3 regions of the Pseudomonas sp. LBUM1661 genome follow, and region 3 is predicted to be linked to each of the others. Evidence: predicted binding sites of a transcription regulator. Region 3 holds the regulator's gene; each other region holds the start of a gene.
The links. Region 3 encodes sigma-54, which starts transcription at its own class of promoters, with help from an activator protein. Its sites were predicted from a motif close to ANTGGCATNNANNTTGCTNT; they were not measured.
Positions count from the first base shown of each region.

Region 1 (5,026 bases), 2.5 Mb from region 3:
GTTGCATGATGATCGACTGGCCATTGTTGACGTTGGCGGCCTGGCATTGGGCCAGGAGGTCGGTCAGTACATCGCTTTGTGCGAGCAATTGGTCACCGATGCTCGACTGCTCGGCCAGTTGCTCAAGGCCCTTGCGCGTGGTCGGCAAGTTGAGGCTGGCGAGGATTTCACTGCGTTTGCGGCCATGCTGTTCGAGCAAGATGATCAGTGCCTGCTTCTGCGCCAGAATGTCTTCGAGCAGTTGCATGTCGCGACCATGCAAGGCGAGGGACTCGGTTTGCAGTAACTGCAGCAAGTGTTGGGCTGGAGCAAAGTCGTCGGTGATCAGTTGCAGCAAATTAGTGTCGTGCATGGCTGGCCTTGGGTTTTAAGCGTCCAAAAGCCTGGCGCAGACCGTGGTGGCCTAGCGCTGGGCTTCGAAGTTGAGCAGTTTGCTGGCTACGCGGTTGCTGTCGACTTTATAGCTGCCATCGGCAATCGCTGCTTTCAACTCGGCCACGCGGGCTTTGTCGACGGCAGGCTGATCGCGCAGCGAGTCAGTGACCTTCTGCAACTGTTGAGCCTCATTGCTGAGATGTACCGATTCCCCGCTTGTGACGGTGCTGGCCTGTTCGGCCGGGGTATTCAGCGGCGCGGATTTGCCGGCTTCGGCGGTTTCCTTGGCAACGCTGGTACGTGTACTGCCCGTCAGTGAAGAGGAACTGTTCAAACGGTTGAAATCGATGACCATGATAAAAAAACCTCTGGGTATTTGGACGCTTGCCATGTTTTCGGCCATACCCGGGAAAACTTTAGGCCCATTTATCAATGAGCTTGCGCGCGCCAGCGCTTGCCCTGCCTGGGGCACAGTTTAGGCAACAGTCGGGCGGTGCGCCATCTCTTCATGAGCGCGGGGCTCATGAGCATGGGAGCCGCGATCGAAGGTCGCTACATGGCCACTTCCACTTTGCCGGGCGCGATGACTTGCGCCTTGATGACCCGCTGCGAGTTGAGGTTTTTCACCCGGATCTGTTCGCGCAGGCCGCCATTGGACAGCGCTTCACCCGGCATGCGTACGCTGAGCGTACCACTGCGCGCGGTGATCACCACCTGGTCACCCTTGCTGATCACTTCGGCCTGTTCCATGTGCACCAGGGTGACCACCTGATCGGCGACCATTGGTCGGGTCAGTTTCTGCCCGATCGCCTGATCGACAGCGGTCAGGTAGCCCTGGCTGATCAAACTGATGTCGCGCTCCCGCAGGGTCACGTCTTCGGGCTCGATAATGCCGGTGCGCCGCAGGGGCCGGGTGGTCGTCACGATGTCGCGAAACAGGCGGACTTGAGCGGGCACGAAGACCGTCCAGGGCGATGCGCCCTCGCAGCGAACCTTGACGGTCACCCTGCCCAGCGGCTTGGCCGGACTCTCCAGGGTCGCTGTCAATTCCTTGTCGCACATGGGCATGCGCAGCCGTGGATCGAGCTGCTTGACCTCGATCTCGTAGCGGCCTTCCGTTTGACTGGTGGCCAGATAGTCCTCTACGGTGAATTCAAGAAAGCCCTGTGTGACGCCGATAAGCATGTCAGGCAAGGTAACCGCGTCAGCAAGGGCAGGGCTGCCAGCGTTGAACAGGCAAACAGCCGACAGCGCGCAAAGCAATTTGCGGAAGTTTGATGTCAGGCGTCGGAAAAATGTCGGTTCTGTGTTCATAAGAGTTAAAAAGCAAGCGCCGTGCCGTTTAGTGATGAATGCGCGTCGCAACACACTTAAGCGTTGGTGTAGGAGTCTGTGCATGGCTGGTGTAATGGATGCGGTAAACCAGCGCACGCAACTGGTTGGGCAGAATCGCCTTGAGCTGTTGTTGTTCCGTCTCGACGGTCAGCAGCTTTACGGGATCAACGTGTTCAAGGTTCGGGAAGTGCTGCAATGCCCCAAACTCACGCTGATGCCAAAATCCAGTCCTGTCGTGTGCGGTGTGGCGAATATCCGGGGGGCGACCATTCCGATTCTTGATCTGGCGATGGCGACCGGCTCCGGCGCCTTGAAGGACAAGAACAATCCCTTCGTGATCATCACGGAGTACAACACCAAGACCCAGGGTTTCCTGGTCCGCTCGGTGGAGCGCATCGTCAACATGAACTGGGAGGAGATCCATCCGCCACCCAAGGGCACGGGGCGCGATCATTACCTGACGGCTGTGACTCGGGTCGACAATCAGCTAGTCGAAATCATCGACGTCGAAAAAGTGCTGGCGGAAGTGGCGCCGACGCCGGAAGCGATTTCCGCCGGCGTGGTGGACGTCGAAACCCAGCACAAGGCGCTGTCCTTGCGCGTGCTGACGGTCGACGATTCGTCGGTGGCGCGCAAGCAGGTCACGCGTTGCCTGCAGACGGTCGGGGTCGAAGTGGTCGCGTTGAACGACGGCCGGCAAGCGCTGGAGTACCTGCGCAAACTGGTCGATGAGGGCAAGAAGCCGGAAGAAGAGTTCCTGATGATGATTTCCGACATCGAGATGCCGGAAATGGACGGGTACACCCTCACGGCCGAAATCCGCGCCGACCCGCGCATGCAAAAGCTTCATATCATCCTGCATACTTCGTTGTCGGGCGTATTCAATCAGGCGATGGTCAAGAAAGTCGGTGCCGATGACTTCCTGGCCAAGTTCCGTCCTGATGACCTGGCATCCCGGGTAGTCGACCGGATCAAAGCAGCAGACATCAGCTAGGGGCCTTTTGCCCTTGGCGGTCAACACGATTTAAGAGGCGGTATCTTTGTCTACGGGTAATTTGGATTTCGAACAGTTCCGGGTCTTCCTGGAAAAAGCCTGTGGCATTTTGCTCGGTGAAAACAAGCAGTACCTGGTCTCGAGCCGTCTCAACAAACTGATGGAACAGCAGGGCATCAAGTCCCTGGGTGAGTTGGTGCAGCGCATCCAGACCCAGCCGCGCAGCGGTTTGCGCGAGATGGTGGTGGATGCCATGACCACCAACGAAACTCTGTGGTTTCGTGACACCTATCCGTTTGAAGTCTTGAAGAACAAGGTGCTGCCCGAAGCGATCAAGGCGGCTCCCGGCCAGCGACTGCGGATCTGGTCGGCGGCGTGCTCGTCGGGTCAGGAACCGTATTCGCTGTCGATGTCGATCGACGAGTTCGAACGGGTCAACATGGGCCAGTTGAAGATGGGTGTGCAGATCGTTGCCACTGATCTGTCCGGCACCATGCTGAACAACTGCAAGACCGGCGAGTACGACAGCCTGGCCATCGGCCGCGGTCTGTCGCCCGAGCGCCTGCAACGTTACTTCGACCCGAAAGGGCCGGGACGCTGGGCAATCAAGGCGCCGATCAAGAGCCGGGTGGAGTTTCGCTCGTTCAATCTGCTGGACAGCTACGCGAGCCTCGGCAAGTTCGACATCGTGTTCTGCCGCAACGTGCTGATCTACTTCTCCGCCGAGGTGAAGAAAGACATCTTGCTGCGCATCCACGGCACGCTGAAGCGCGGCGGTTATCTGTTCCTCGGTGCTTCCGAGGCGCTGAACGGATTGCCGGACCATTACCAGATGGTCCAGTGCAGCCCGGGGATCATTTACCAGGCGAAGTGATTGGTTGGCGGCAACAAAAAACGGGAGTCCTCAGGGGCTCCCGTTTTTTTATGCCTGGTGATTTCTCAATACACCTTCATCCCCTGTGGGAGCGGGCTTGCCCGCGATGGCGGCGTATCAGTCGACATTATGCAACCTGTCACAACGCTATCGCGGGCAAGCCCGCTCCCACAGGGTCGGATGTTGTCCTTGCGAACGTGTATAAGCGGCAGAAAAGCGGCAGCCAGCGGAAATCGGTTGCCGCTTTTCTGGCATTGCCGCGTTGCCACTGCCCGCAAAGCCCCGGTTTACGGGTTTTTTTGAATTGGCACGACGCTTGCTAATGTCCATGTTACGAAAAATCAGGTCACCCGAAGGTTTCCCGACATGAGCATCAGCTTCGATAAAGCGCTCGGTATCCACGAACAAGCCCTGGGCTTCCGCGCCCAGCGTGCCGAAGTCCTGGCCAACAACATCGCCAACGCCGACACCCCGAACTACAAGGCTCGGGACCTGGACTTCTCGAAAGTGCTCGCCGAGCAGAGCGAGAAAGCCAAAAACGGCACGTTCGCCTTGAACATGACCAATAGTCGTCATATCGAAGCGCAAGGCCTGGGCAATGGCGACGAGTCGCTGCTGTACCGCACGCCGATGCAACCGTCGATCGACCAGAACACCGTGGACGCTCAGCTGGAACAGTCGAACTACGCGGAAAACGCGGTCAACTTCCAGGCCAGCTTCACCCTGCTCAACAGCAAATTCAAAGGGCTGGTGTCAGCCCTGCGTGGAGAGTAAGTCATGTCCCTGTCCAGCGTTTTCAACATTGCCGGTAGCGGCATGAGTGCCCAGACCACTCGCTTGAACACCGTTGCGTCGAACATCGCCAACGCCGAAACCGTTTCGTCGAGCATCGACCAGACCTACCGTGCGCGTCATCCGGTGTTTGCCACCATGTTCCAGGGCGGCCAGAGCGGCGGCAGCGATTCGTTGTTCCAGAACCAGGACGCGGCCGGTCAAGGCGTGCAAGTGCTGGGCGTGGTCGAAGACCAGAGCAACCTCGACGCGCGCTACGAACCGAACCATCCGGCCGCCGACGCCAAGGGTTACGTCTACTACCCGAACGTCAACGTGGTGGAAGAAATGGCCGACATGATTTCCGCGAGCCGTTCGTTCCAGACCAACGCCGAAATGATGAACACCGCCAAAACCATGATGCAAAAGGTCCTGACCCTCGGTCAGTGATAAGGGGCGACTCAGATGAGTGTTACCGATACGACCGGTGGTTTGAGCCTCAAGGACATCCTGGCCAACTCCTCGATCAAGACCAACACCAACAACGATAGCCTCGCGTCGGCCGCCGGCAGTGCCAGCGGCAAAAAGGCCTTGGGCAAAGACGCGTTCCTGCAATTGCTGGTGACGCAGCTGAAAAACCAGAACCCGCTGGAGCCGCAGGACAACGGTGCGTTCGT
Region 1 is NZ_CP166794.1:5,291,606-5,296,631, reverse strand. It holds gene ACA057_RS24255 (flagella synthesis protein FlgN) at 1-352, opposite strand, end outside; gene flgM (flagellar biosynthesis anti-sigma factor FlgM) at 404-730, opposite strand; gene flgA (flagellar basal body P-ring formation chaperone FlgA) at 928-1,689, opposite strand; gene ACA057_RS24240 (chemotaxis protein CheV) at 1,772-2,704, shown strand; gene cheR (protein-glutamate O-methyltransferase CheR) at 2,751-3,578, shown strand; gene flgB (flagellar basal body rod protein FlgB) at 3,945-4,352, shown strand; gene flgC (flagellar basal body rod protein FlgC) at 4,356-4,799, shown strand; gene flgD (flagellar hook assembly protein FlgD) at 4,815-5,026, shown strand, end outside.
Region 1: the regulator sigma-54 is predicted to act here: its motif matches at 3,882-3,901, upstream of flgB (flagellar basal body rod protein FlgB).

Region 2 (5,026 bases), 1.1 Mb from region 3:
CGTCACCGGGCTCAGGCCATATTGGTCATTGAAGTAGCCGGGCAGCGCGCTGGCCAGGCCGATGAAACCGCCGAAGGTCACGCTGTAGAAAAACATGAACCACCAGCTGTCACGGTCGCCCAACGCTTTGAAGTAGTCGGACACGGACTTGGCTTTCGGCCGTTCCGGGGCGTTTTTGGCCAACCAGGCGAAGACGATCAGGGTCAGGATCAGCGGGATCAGGGCGAAGCCGAACACATTGCTCCAGCCGAATGCAGCCGCCAGGACCGGCGCGATCAGCGCCGCGAGCACGGTGCCCGAGTTGCCGGCACCGGCGATGCCCATGGCCTTGCCTTGGTGCTGCGGCGGATACCACTGCGACGCCAGGGGCAGGGCGACGGCAAACGACGCGCCAGCCATGCCGAGGAACAGGCCCAGCAGTAGCGCTTGTTCATAGCTGTGGATGCCGAGCTTCCAGGCGCCGAACAGGGCACAAATGACGATCACCTGGCCAATCAGTCCGGCGGTTTTCGGCGACAGGCGGTCAGCCAGCAGGCCCATCACAAAGCGCAGCACGGCACCGGCCAGAATCGGCGTGGCCACCACCAGCCCGCGTTGCTGGGTGGTCAGGTGCAGGTCGGCGGCAATCTGCACCGCCAGCGGACCGAGCAGGTACCAGACCATGAAGCTCAGGTCGAAATAAAGGAAGGCCGCGAACAGTGTCGGGGTATGGCCGGATTTCCAGAAGCTTGAATTCATCGCGCACCTCAACTGATAGGAGTCTCGAACGGGAGTCATGCAGGTGGGGCGCCGAAGGGCCGCACCACCGGCCCCAGGCTATGGGGCCAAAACAAAAAAACGCCGCCACCTGATTCGCCAAGGGCAAATGAGGTGAGCGACGTCTTTGTCGTAGGTGGGGCAACCGCCGTTGGTTACCTGTACCGATTACATAGCCAAATCTGTGCCAACAGCCGAAACCGAGTCGCTGCCATTCTCGAGCAAGCCCGCTCCCACATTTGAAATGCATTCCAATGTGGGAGCGGGCTTGCTCGCGAAGGCGATAGAACATCCACCGCAGGAATTCAGCCCAGCAACTCACTCATGGCAATAATCTGTTCCGCCACCTGAATCAGCTTCTGCTGGCGGCTCATGGCCTGGCGGCGCATGAGGGTGTAGGCCTCTTCCTCGTTGCAGTCCTTCATTTTCATCAGCAACCCTTTAGCCAGCTCGATGCGCTTGCGCTCGGCCAGTTGCTGGTCGCGGGCGTGCAATTGAGCACGCAGGGCCTGGTCGCTTTCAAAACGTGCCATGGCCACGTCGAGAATCGGCTGCAAGCGTTGTGCGTGAATGCCTTCGACGATGTAGGCACTGACGCCGGACTTGATCGCCTGGCGCATCACGTCAGGATCATGCTCATCGGTAAACATCACGATGGGCCGTGGTTGATCGCGCGACACCAGCACCACTTGCTCCATCACATCACGGCTCGGTGACTCGGTATCGATCAGGATCACGTCCGGGCGCACCGTTTCGACGCGTGCGGGGAGGTCGATGGTCAGGCCGGATTCGTCTATGACCTCGAACCCGGCTTCGGTCAGGGCGGCTTTCAGGCGTCCGACTTTTTTCGCCGTGTCGTTGATCAGCAGGATACGCAGCATGTTTGCAGTCTCCTGTCAGCGGCTGGCGAGAAGGGGCGAGCTGTCGCTCATGGCATGCAGCTTGAAACTGCGGGCGTAGCCGCCCGGGTCGGAACCGTCCCAGCGCTTGCCGTCGATCAACTGGCTGCTGCGCATTTCCTTGCCCAAGGCAGCAACACCGACGGCGCTGGCGGCCTCTCGGTACAAGTCTAGTTGCTGCACCTGACGGGCCACCGCGAGGTAGTCCGGGTCGTCGCGCAACAAACCCCAGCGGCGGAACTGGGTCATGAACCACATGCCATCGGACAAATAAGGCAAGTTGACCTCACCCTCACCATGGAAGCGCAGCGCGTGCGGGTCTTGCCAGCGATTGCCCAGACCGTCGGCATAGTCGCCGAGCAAGCGCGGCTCGATGCAATCGAGTGGCGCATCGAGGTAGTGCGGCGCGCTCAGCAGTTGCGCGGTACTGCGGCGATTCTCCGGGCTTTGTTCAATGAAACGGCTGGCCTGCAGAATCGCCATCACCAGCGCGCGGGCGGTGTTGGGGTAGTGCTCGACGAAAGCGCGGGTGCAGCCGAGGACTTTTTCCGGGTGATCGGGCCAGATGGTCTGGGTCGTCGCCAGGGTGAACCCGAGGTTCTGTTTCACCGCGCTGGCAGACCACGGCTCACCGACGCAGAAGCCGTCGATGCGCCCCGCCTGCAGGTGCGCGACCATTTGCGGCGGCGGCACCACCACGCTGTCGACATCCTGCAACGGATGAATACCCTGGCTCGCAAGCCAGTAATACAGCCACATGGCGTGGGTGCCGGTCGGAAATGTCTGGGCGAAGGTGAGTTTTGGGCGACTTTGGTGCACGTGCCGATCCAGCGCCTCAGGACTGGTCACGCCCAGGGCCTGCAAGCCGTGGGAAAGGTTGATGCTCTGACCGTTCTGGTTCAGGCCCATGAGCACGGCCATGTCGGTGGGCGCGACGCCACCGATGCCCAAATGCACGGCGTAGATCAAACCGTACAGGCTGTGGGCGGCGTCGAGTTCGCCGCTCACCAGTTTGTCCCGCAGATTGGCCCACGACGACTGGCGCTTGAGATTCAGCGTCAGGCCGTAGGGCTGGGCGAAACCCTGTGTCGCCGCGACCACCACCGAGGCGCAGTCGCTCAGGGCCATGAAGCCGAGGTTGATTTCGGTCTTTTCCGGGGCATCGCTGCCGTTGACCCAGGCCAATGGGCCGGCTGATGGTTCATTCATCGCGTCTTCACCTTGCAAAAAAAGGCGTCGTCCCAGGTCCCTGCGCGAGCAAAGCCGGGTGACGACGCCATTGTCCTTCCACTCATCCCGCCGTTGGCATGAGTGCTGATGCCGGTTGCCGGTGCAAGGCATATGCCAGCCCGGGTTTCATCAGCTTTCCATCAAGATTGAAAGGGCCACGCCTTTCATCCTGACGACCGTTACCACACGAGTCGCCACAGGAGGTAAGCGTGCAGATCGATCGACTTTTCGCGACACCCGTGCCTGACGTTCGCCGGGACGAGCAGGTGATGTTCGTGCGGGCCGCCGAGCAGGCGCTATGCCTGACGTTTGCCAGCGGCGCGTTGTGCTGCTGTCTGCCGGCAGGCTGGCAAGGACTGTTGGCGGTGCGCGGCGAGTTTGAGATGAACAGCGGCGCCCGTGCGCAGATTCTGCCGATGCCCGAGGCGTCCCTGGTGAAACTGCAGGTGTTTATCGACCTGGGCGGCGCATTGATCGGCCAAGGCCCACGCCCGACGTCCTGGGCGGCACTTGCTGTCTCTTACGAGACCCTCGATTCCGACAAGAAGCTGGAGCGTTGGTACATCGAACAGGCCTTGCGTGGCGGCGTGTCCTACCGGGCTTTCGCCAGTGTATTGCGGCACAACGAGAACTATTGGCTGGTGCGGTTTCTGCTGGAGCAGGGCGCGAGCAGCGAAAAGCTGACCTGGCTGGCGCAACGCTATGGCGTGTCGGTGTCGCACTTTCGGCGATTGTGCCGACAGGCGCTGGGCGGTGCGACCAAGCCGGCATTGCGCGACTGGCGCACGGCCCAGGCACTGCTGAGCATGAGCCTGGAAGATCGTTCCTTGACCGATGTGGCGCTGGCGTTCGGCTACGCCTCTTCATCGCACTTTTCCAAAGAAATTCGCGAGCGGGTGGGTTTCGCACCCAGCAGGCTGGCGGATATCACGCACCTTTCAGGTAAGTAAGTCGATGATCTTTCGTTTCCTCCCCCTGCGCTTCGCCCCCACGCTGCTCAGCGGTTTGCTGGAGCTTGCGCAGGCCGCTCGCGAGTTGCTCGCGCAGGCCCTGAGTTGTCCCGAATGGCTGGACGAAATGCTGGCGCGCTGGCTGGTCGAGCAACCGGGTGACACGAGCGCTGTGTTGCAGGTGCTGCTACCGCTGCATTGTCGGTCCCGAGGCAATGCGTTGCGCGAGCGATTGTGCCGGCTCTGGCCCGGCGAACTGGTGCTCGACTATCACCCGCAGGAGCGCTACGTGGTGCGCCTGGCGGATCAACTGCTCGAATTCGATATCGAATCGACCCGACAACGACTGGAACCGCGACTGCTGGCGTGCGTCGAGAAGCTGCCCGCGTCGGTTCGCTCACTGGACCAGGCCTCGATGCAGGCGCTCACTGATCTGTGTTCGACTTTCGCCAAGCACTCTGCCAGTACCATTTGAACGGCCCCGACCGAGGATATCCATGAAGATTGAAACCGTAATGAGTGCGCGCTCGCTCGAGCCCAGTGGCAACCCGCCGGTCGAGACGCTGGAGTCACGCCTGCTTGCTGCCCGCCAGAGCCTGCCTGACAGCAAGCGCCCGGACCCTGAGTTCGATCGTTTGTATCAACAGCTGTTGGCCATGGAGGGGCAGGGCGAGAAAGCCATTTATGAGTTTTTGCGCACGTTACGGGGGGCGGACGGCGAGTCTCGCGCGTATCCCGATGCCAAGGCACTCTTGGCGGTCACGCTGAAGGTGCTGGTGCAATTGAAGGACGAGAAACTGGAAAACACCCTGATTTTCAAGGAAATCAGCGGCGCCAATGGCCTGGCGTTCAGCCTGGACCTTTTCGTCAAAAGCTATATGAGAGAAGTGTTCAAGCCGATGGAGGATGATGCGTGGGAGAAGAGTGAGTGGTGAGCCGGATTGCGCCCAGCCACACAGGGCCAGGCGCAACCATTGTCATCGTTGCGTAGAGGGTGGCTCAGGCTGTGTGCCTTGATTGACGTACACAACGCTGGGGCGCCCCGCAAAAACCACTGCCGCCACCAACGCATTGACGACGTGATCGACTTCCGCTTTGGAAATCGGCAGCGTCGAGAAGTACCGGGTTGCCGAAACCACAACGGCGGTTATCGTTTCGCTCAGCGAGGTCCGTATCGCATTAGTGGTCAGG
Region 2 is NZ_CP166794.1:2,044,304-2,049,329, forward strand. It holds gene ACA057_RS09470 (nitrate/nitrite transporter) at 1-738, opposite strand, end outside; gene ACA057_RS09475 (ANTAR domain-containing response regulator) at 1,062-1,637, opposite strand; gene ACA057_RS09480 (CmpA/NrtA family ABC transporter substrate-binding protein) at 1,653-2,864, opposite strand; gene ACA057_RS09485 (helix-turn-helix domain-containing protein) at 3,095-3,835, shown strand; gene ACA057_RS09490 (hypothetical protein) at 3,840-4,310, shown strand; gene ACA057_RS09495 (hypothetical protein) at 4,333-4,770, shown strand; gene ACA057_RS09500 (hypothetical protein) at 4,813-5,026, opposite strand, start outside.
Region 2: the regulator sigma-54 is predicted to act here: its motif matches at 2,985-3,004, upstream of ACA057_RS09480 (CmpA/NrtA family ABC transporter substrate-binding protein).

Region 3 (5,026 bases):
GGGGCAGCCACTTGAGCAGGTACGTGGAGATGTCCTGGAACATCTCTTCCACGTCCGGCTGTGCGGCCAGGTATTCGGCCACCGGTTGGTCGAGCCCGGATTGCGCGCGCAGTTCTGGCTTCCAGTACGGGTTCGGCAGGCAGCGCACGTCGAACACCAGGTCGGCGTCCACCGGCATGCCACGCTTGAAACCGAAAGACTCCACCAGGAACGCAGTACCGGGTTCCGGCTGGTTCAACAGGCGCAGTTTGATGGTGTCGCGCAGCTGGTAAAGGTTCAGGTTGGTGGTGTTGACTTTGAGATCCGCGAGGTCGGCAATCGGGCCGAGCAGGCTGGTTTCATCGTTGATCGCCTCGGCCAGCGAGCGATTGGCGCTGCTCAGCGGGTGGCGACGACGGGTTTCCGAAAAGCGTTTGAGCAGGGTTTCTTCGTCGGCATCCAGGTACAGGACATCGCACTGGATATGCCGGCTGCGGACTTCTTCGAGCAGTTCCGGAAAGCGCGACAGGTGACTTGGCAAGTTGCGTGCGTCAATCGACACGGCAACCAGCGGTTGTGCCAGTTCGGTGTGAATCAACGCGCGTTCGGCCAGCTCCGGCAGCAAGCCGGCGGGCAAGTTGTCGATGCAGTAGTAGCCGTTGTCCTCAAGGACATCGAGCGCGGTACTTTTACCTGAGCCGGAACGGCCACTGACGATGATCAAACGCATGATTACTGACCGTTTTGCTCGTCCAGGACAACCTGATACAAGGCTTCATTGCTCGGGGCGCTGCGCAGTTTTTCGCGCACTTCCTTGCGATCGAGCATGCTGGCGATCTGGCGCAATAGCTCCAGGTGCGCATCGGTGGCGGCTTCCGGCACCAGCAGAACGAACAGCAGGTCAACCGGGGCGCCGTCGATGGCGTCGAAATCAATAGGGGCGTCGAGGTGCATCAAGGCGCTGATGGGTGCGGAGCAACCCTTCAGGCGGCAGTGGGGGATGGCGATGCCGTTACCAAAACCGGTAGAACCGAGTTTTTCACGGGCGACCAGACTCTCGAAGACATCCTGCATGGCCAGATCCGGCACTTCGCGATGGATTAGGTTGGCAATTTGCTCGAGGGCTTTCTTTTTACTGCCGCCCGGCACGTTCACGAGGGAACGGCCGGGGGTCAGGATGCTTTCAAGTCGGATCATGAGTTGGGAGTGTTAACGACCGGTCGCACCCTGGAGGAGGCTCTGGGTCTTTTCCTTATGCTTTTTGAGTTGTTTATCCAGCTTGTCGGTCAATGCGTCGATCGCTGCGTACATATCGGTATGTTCCGCGTTAGCGACCACTTCATTGCCGGGAATATGCAGCGTGGCTTCGATTTTCTGCTTGAGCTTTTCGACCGTCATCGTCACTTGGACGTTGGTGATCTTGTCGAAATGCCGTTCCAATCGTTCGAGTTTTTCGCCGATGTAGGTGCGAAGAGGTTCGGTCACTTCCAGTTGGTGTCCACTGATGTTGACTTGCATACAGCTTCTCCTTCGTTGCCAGTGCATAAAGCGGCAGGCAGAAATGCCTGCCACTGGAACGCTGTGGCGTGGCTCTACATCAACCGCTTGCGTTCGCTCGAAGGCGCGATTCCTAAGGACTCGCGGTACTTGGCGACGGTGCGGCGAGCCACCTGAATGCCTTGTGCCTCCAGTAAACCAGCGATCTTGCTGTCACTCAACGGCTTTTTCTGATTTTCCGCAGCAACCAGTTTTTTGATGATCGCGCGAATCGCCGTGGACGAGCATTCGCCGCCCTCGGAGGTGCTGACGTGGCTGGAGAAAAAGTATTTCAGTTCATAAATACCGCGAGGGGTATGCATGAATTTTTGCGTGGTGACCCGGGAAATCGTCGACTCGTGCATGCCGACCGCTTCGGCGATGTCATGCAGCACCAGCGGTTTCATGGCTTCGTCGCCGTATTCCAGGAAGCCGCGCTGATGCTCGACGATCTGGGTGGCCACTTTCATCAGGGTTTCGTTGCGGCTTTGCAGGCTTTTGATGAACCAGCGGGCCTCTTGCAGCTGGTTGCGCATGAAGGTGTTGTCGGCGCTGGTGTCGGCGCGGCGCACAAACCCGGCGTACTGCGCGTTGACCCGAAGGCGTGGCACCGACTCCTGATTGAGCTCTACCAGCCAGCGCTCGTTGTCCTTGCGCACGATCACGTCGGGCACCACGTATTCGGCTTCACTGGACTCGATTTGCGAGCCGGGGCGCGGGTTGAGGCTCTGCACCAGCTCAATCACCTGGCGCAGTTCATCTTCCTTGAGCTTCATGCGCCGCATCAATTGGCTGTAGTCGCGGCTGCCGAGCAGGTCAATGTAATCGGAGACCAGACGCTTGGCCTCGGTCAGCCATGGGGTCTTGGCGGGCAACTGGCGTAATTGCAGCAGCAGGCATTCACCCAGGTTGCGGGCGCCGATGCCGGCAGGTTCGAATTGCTGGATGCGGTGCAGGACGGCTTCAATCTCGTCCAGTTCGATGTCCAGTTCCGGATCGAAGGCTTCGAGGATTTCCTCGAGGGTTTCGTCCAGGTAGCCCTGATTGTTGATGCAGTCGATCAGGGTCACGGCGATCAGGCGATCGGTGTCGGACATCGGTGCCAGGTTCAGTTGCCACAGCAGGTGGCTTTGCAGGCTTTCGCCGGCCGACGTGCGGGTGGTGAAATCCCACTCGTCGTCATCGTTGCTCGGCAGGCTGCTGGCGCTGGTCTGGTAGACGTCTTCCCACGCGGTATCGACCGGCAGTTCGTTGGGAATGCGCTCGTTCCAGTCACCTTCCTCGAGGTTATCCACCGTCGGGGCGGTTTCCTGGTAAGAGGGTTCCGAAACATCGGCGTTGGGTAGTTGTTCGGCTTTGTCGGCCAACGGGTCGGCGTTATCGAAGTCGTCGCCTTCTTCCTGGCGTTCGAGCATCGGATTGGACTCCAGGGCCTCCTGGATTTCCTGTTGCAGGTCCAGGGTCGACAATTGGAGCAGGCGGATGGCCTGTTGCAGCTGCGGTGTCATCGTCAGCTGCTGGCCCATTCTCAAGACTAGCGATGGTTTCATGGCAGGGGCTTAACACCTTATTCGCCGGCGCACATGCGCCATCCACTACAGAGCGCCGGAGCGCCAAACATAAGCAAATTATATGCCCGAAACTGCAGCGTTTGCCTAGAGCGCCGTAACAATAAAAAGCTGCAAAGTTTTATTGACACATTGAACCGACTGGCTTCGGAAAATCTTTGAAGCGTCGCGTTTGCCTAGAGCGCCGTAACAATAAAAAAAAGTTGATTTTTTATCGAGACAAGCGCTCGGTCGACTGGCCACGCACCCCGGCGTTTACAGGCGGAACTCATGGCCCAGGTACACTTCCTTGACCAGTTCGTTGGCCAGGATGGTGGCAGAGTCACCTTCGGCGATCAGTTGGCCATCGTTGACGATGTAGGCGGTTTCGCAGATATCCAGGGTTTCACGGACGTTGTGGTCGGTGATCAGCACGCCAATGCCCTTGGCCTTGAGGTGGTGGATGATCTGCTTGATGTCGCCCACCGAAATCGGGTCCACACCGGCGAAGGGTTCGTCGAGGAGGATGAATTTCGGGTTGGTGGCCAGAGCGCGGGCGATTTCCACACGGCGGCGTTCACCACCGGACAGGCTCATGCCAAGGTTGTCGCGGATGTGGCTGATGTGGAATTCCTGCAGCAGGCTTTCCAGCTCCTTGCGACGACCGGCCTTGTCGAGTTCCTTGCGGGTCTCGAGGATGGCCATGATGTTATCGGCTACCGAGAGTTTGCGGAAGATCGACGCTTCTTGCGGAAGATAGCCGATACCGGCCTTCGCACGACCGTGCATCGGCTGGTGGCTGACGTCCAGATCGTCGATCAGCACGCGACCCTGATCGGCCTGTACCAGGCCGACAATCATATAAAAACAGGTGGTTTTGCCGGCGCCGTTCGGGCCAAGCAGGCCGACGATCTGACCGCTGTCGATAGACAGGCTGACGTCACGCACGACCTGGCGGCTCTTGTAGCTCTTGGCCAAGTGCTGAGCTTTCAGAGTTGCCATTACTGGGCCTTTTGCTCGTCGGTTTTCTTCTTCGGCTGAATCACCATGTCGATGCGCGGACGCGACTCGGTGACCTTGTTGCCTGTAGCGCGACCGGCGCTCGCAAGCTTTTTAACGGTGTCATAGACGATTTTCTCGCCTTGGGTGACGTTGTTGTCCTTGTCGATGACTTTGGCGCGATCGATCAGGACGACGCGGTTTTGCGAGGCGTGGTACTGGATAGTCACCCCGTAACCCTGCACAGGCTTGGTGTCGCCCGCAGTTTGCAGCTGCTCGAAATAGGCGAGGTTGCCGACCGAGGTCACGACGTCGATGTCGCCGGTCGGGGTGCGGGTGATCGTCACGGTGTTGCCGGTGACTTTCATCGAGCCCTGGGTAATGATCACGTCGCCTTTATAGGTGGCAACGCCATTCTTGTCGTCCAGTTGGGCATCGTCGGCCTGAATGCGGATTGGCTGCTCTTGATCGTTCGGCAGAGCCCAGGCGCTCACGCTTCCCAGTGCTGCGCCCAGACTGAGCAAAATAGGGAGGGTTTTAACGAGCCTCATACTGTCCTCTTACGTTCGATAGCAGGTGTATCCTGCTTTCTTTCAAGTACGCTTTCATGCCGTTGCCTGTCGATACACCGCCAGCGCCGTCGATTCTAACGGGTTGATCGGTCTGCGCATATTGCTGCTGCGGGAACACAGTCATACGGGTGGTGGTAATCAGGGTCTTGCGGTTTTTCTCATCGAAACGCGTAATGCGAACCGAGTCGATCAGTTCGACTTGAGTGCCGTCCGGATTGACTTCGCCGCGTTCACTCTGGACGTGCCAAGGGAATGCGGTACCGCGAAACATGTTCAGGTCCGGATTGGTCAGCAACGTCACTTCGGTCGCTTTCAGGTGTTCGACCTTGTCGGACGTCATTTCGTATTGCAGCCCGCCGTCGGGCAAGTACTGCACGCTGTGGGCGTTGATGG
Region 3 is NZ_CP166794.1:977,066-982,091, forward strand. It holds gene rapZ (RNase adapter RapZ) at 1-709, opposite strand, end outside; gene ptsN (PTS IIA-like nitrogen regulatory protein PtsN) at 712-1,176, opposite strand; gene hpf (ribosome hibernation-promoting factor, HPF/YfiA family) at 1,189-1,497, opposite strand; gene ACA057_RS04390 (RNA polymerase factor sigma-54) at 1,572-3,065, opposite strand; gene lptB (LPS export ABC transporter ATP-binding protein) at 3,339-4,064, opposite strand; gene lptA (lipopolysaccharide transport periplasmic protein LptA) at 4,064-4,612, opposite strand; gene lptC (LPS export ABC transporter periplasmic protein LptC) at 4,599-5,026, opposite strand, start outside.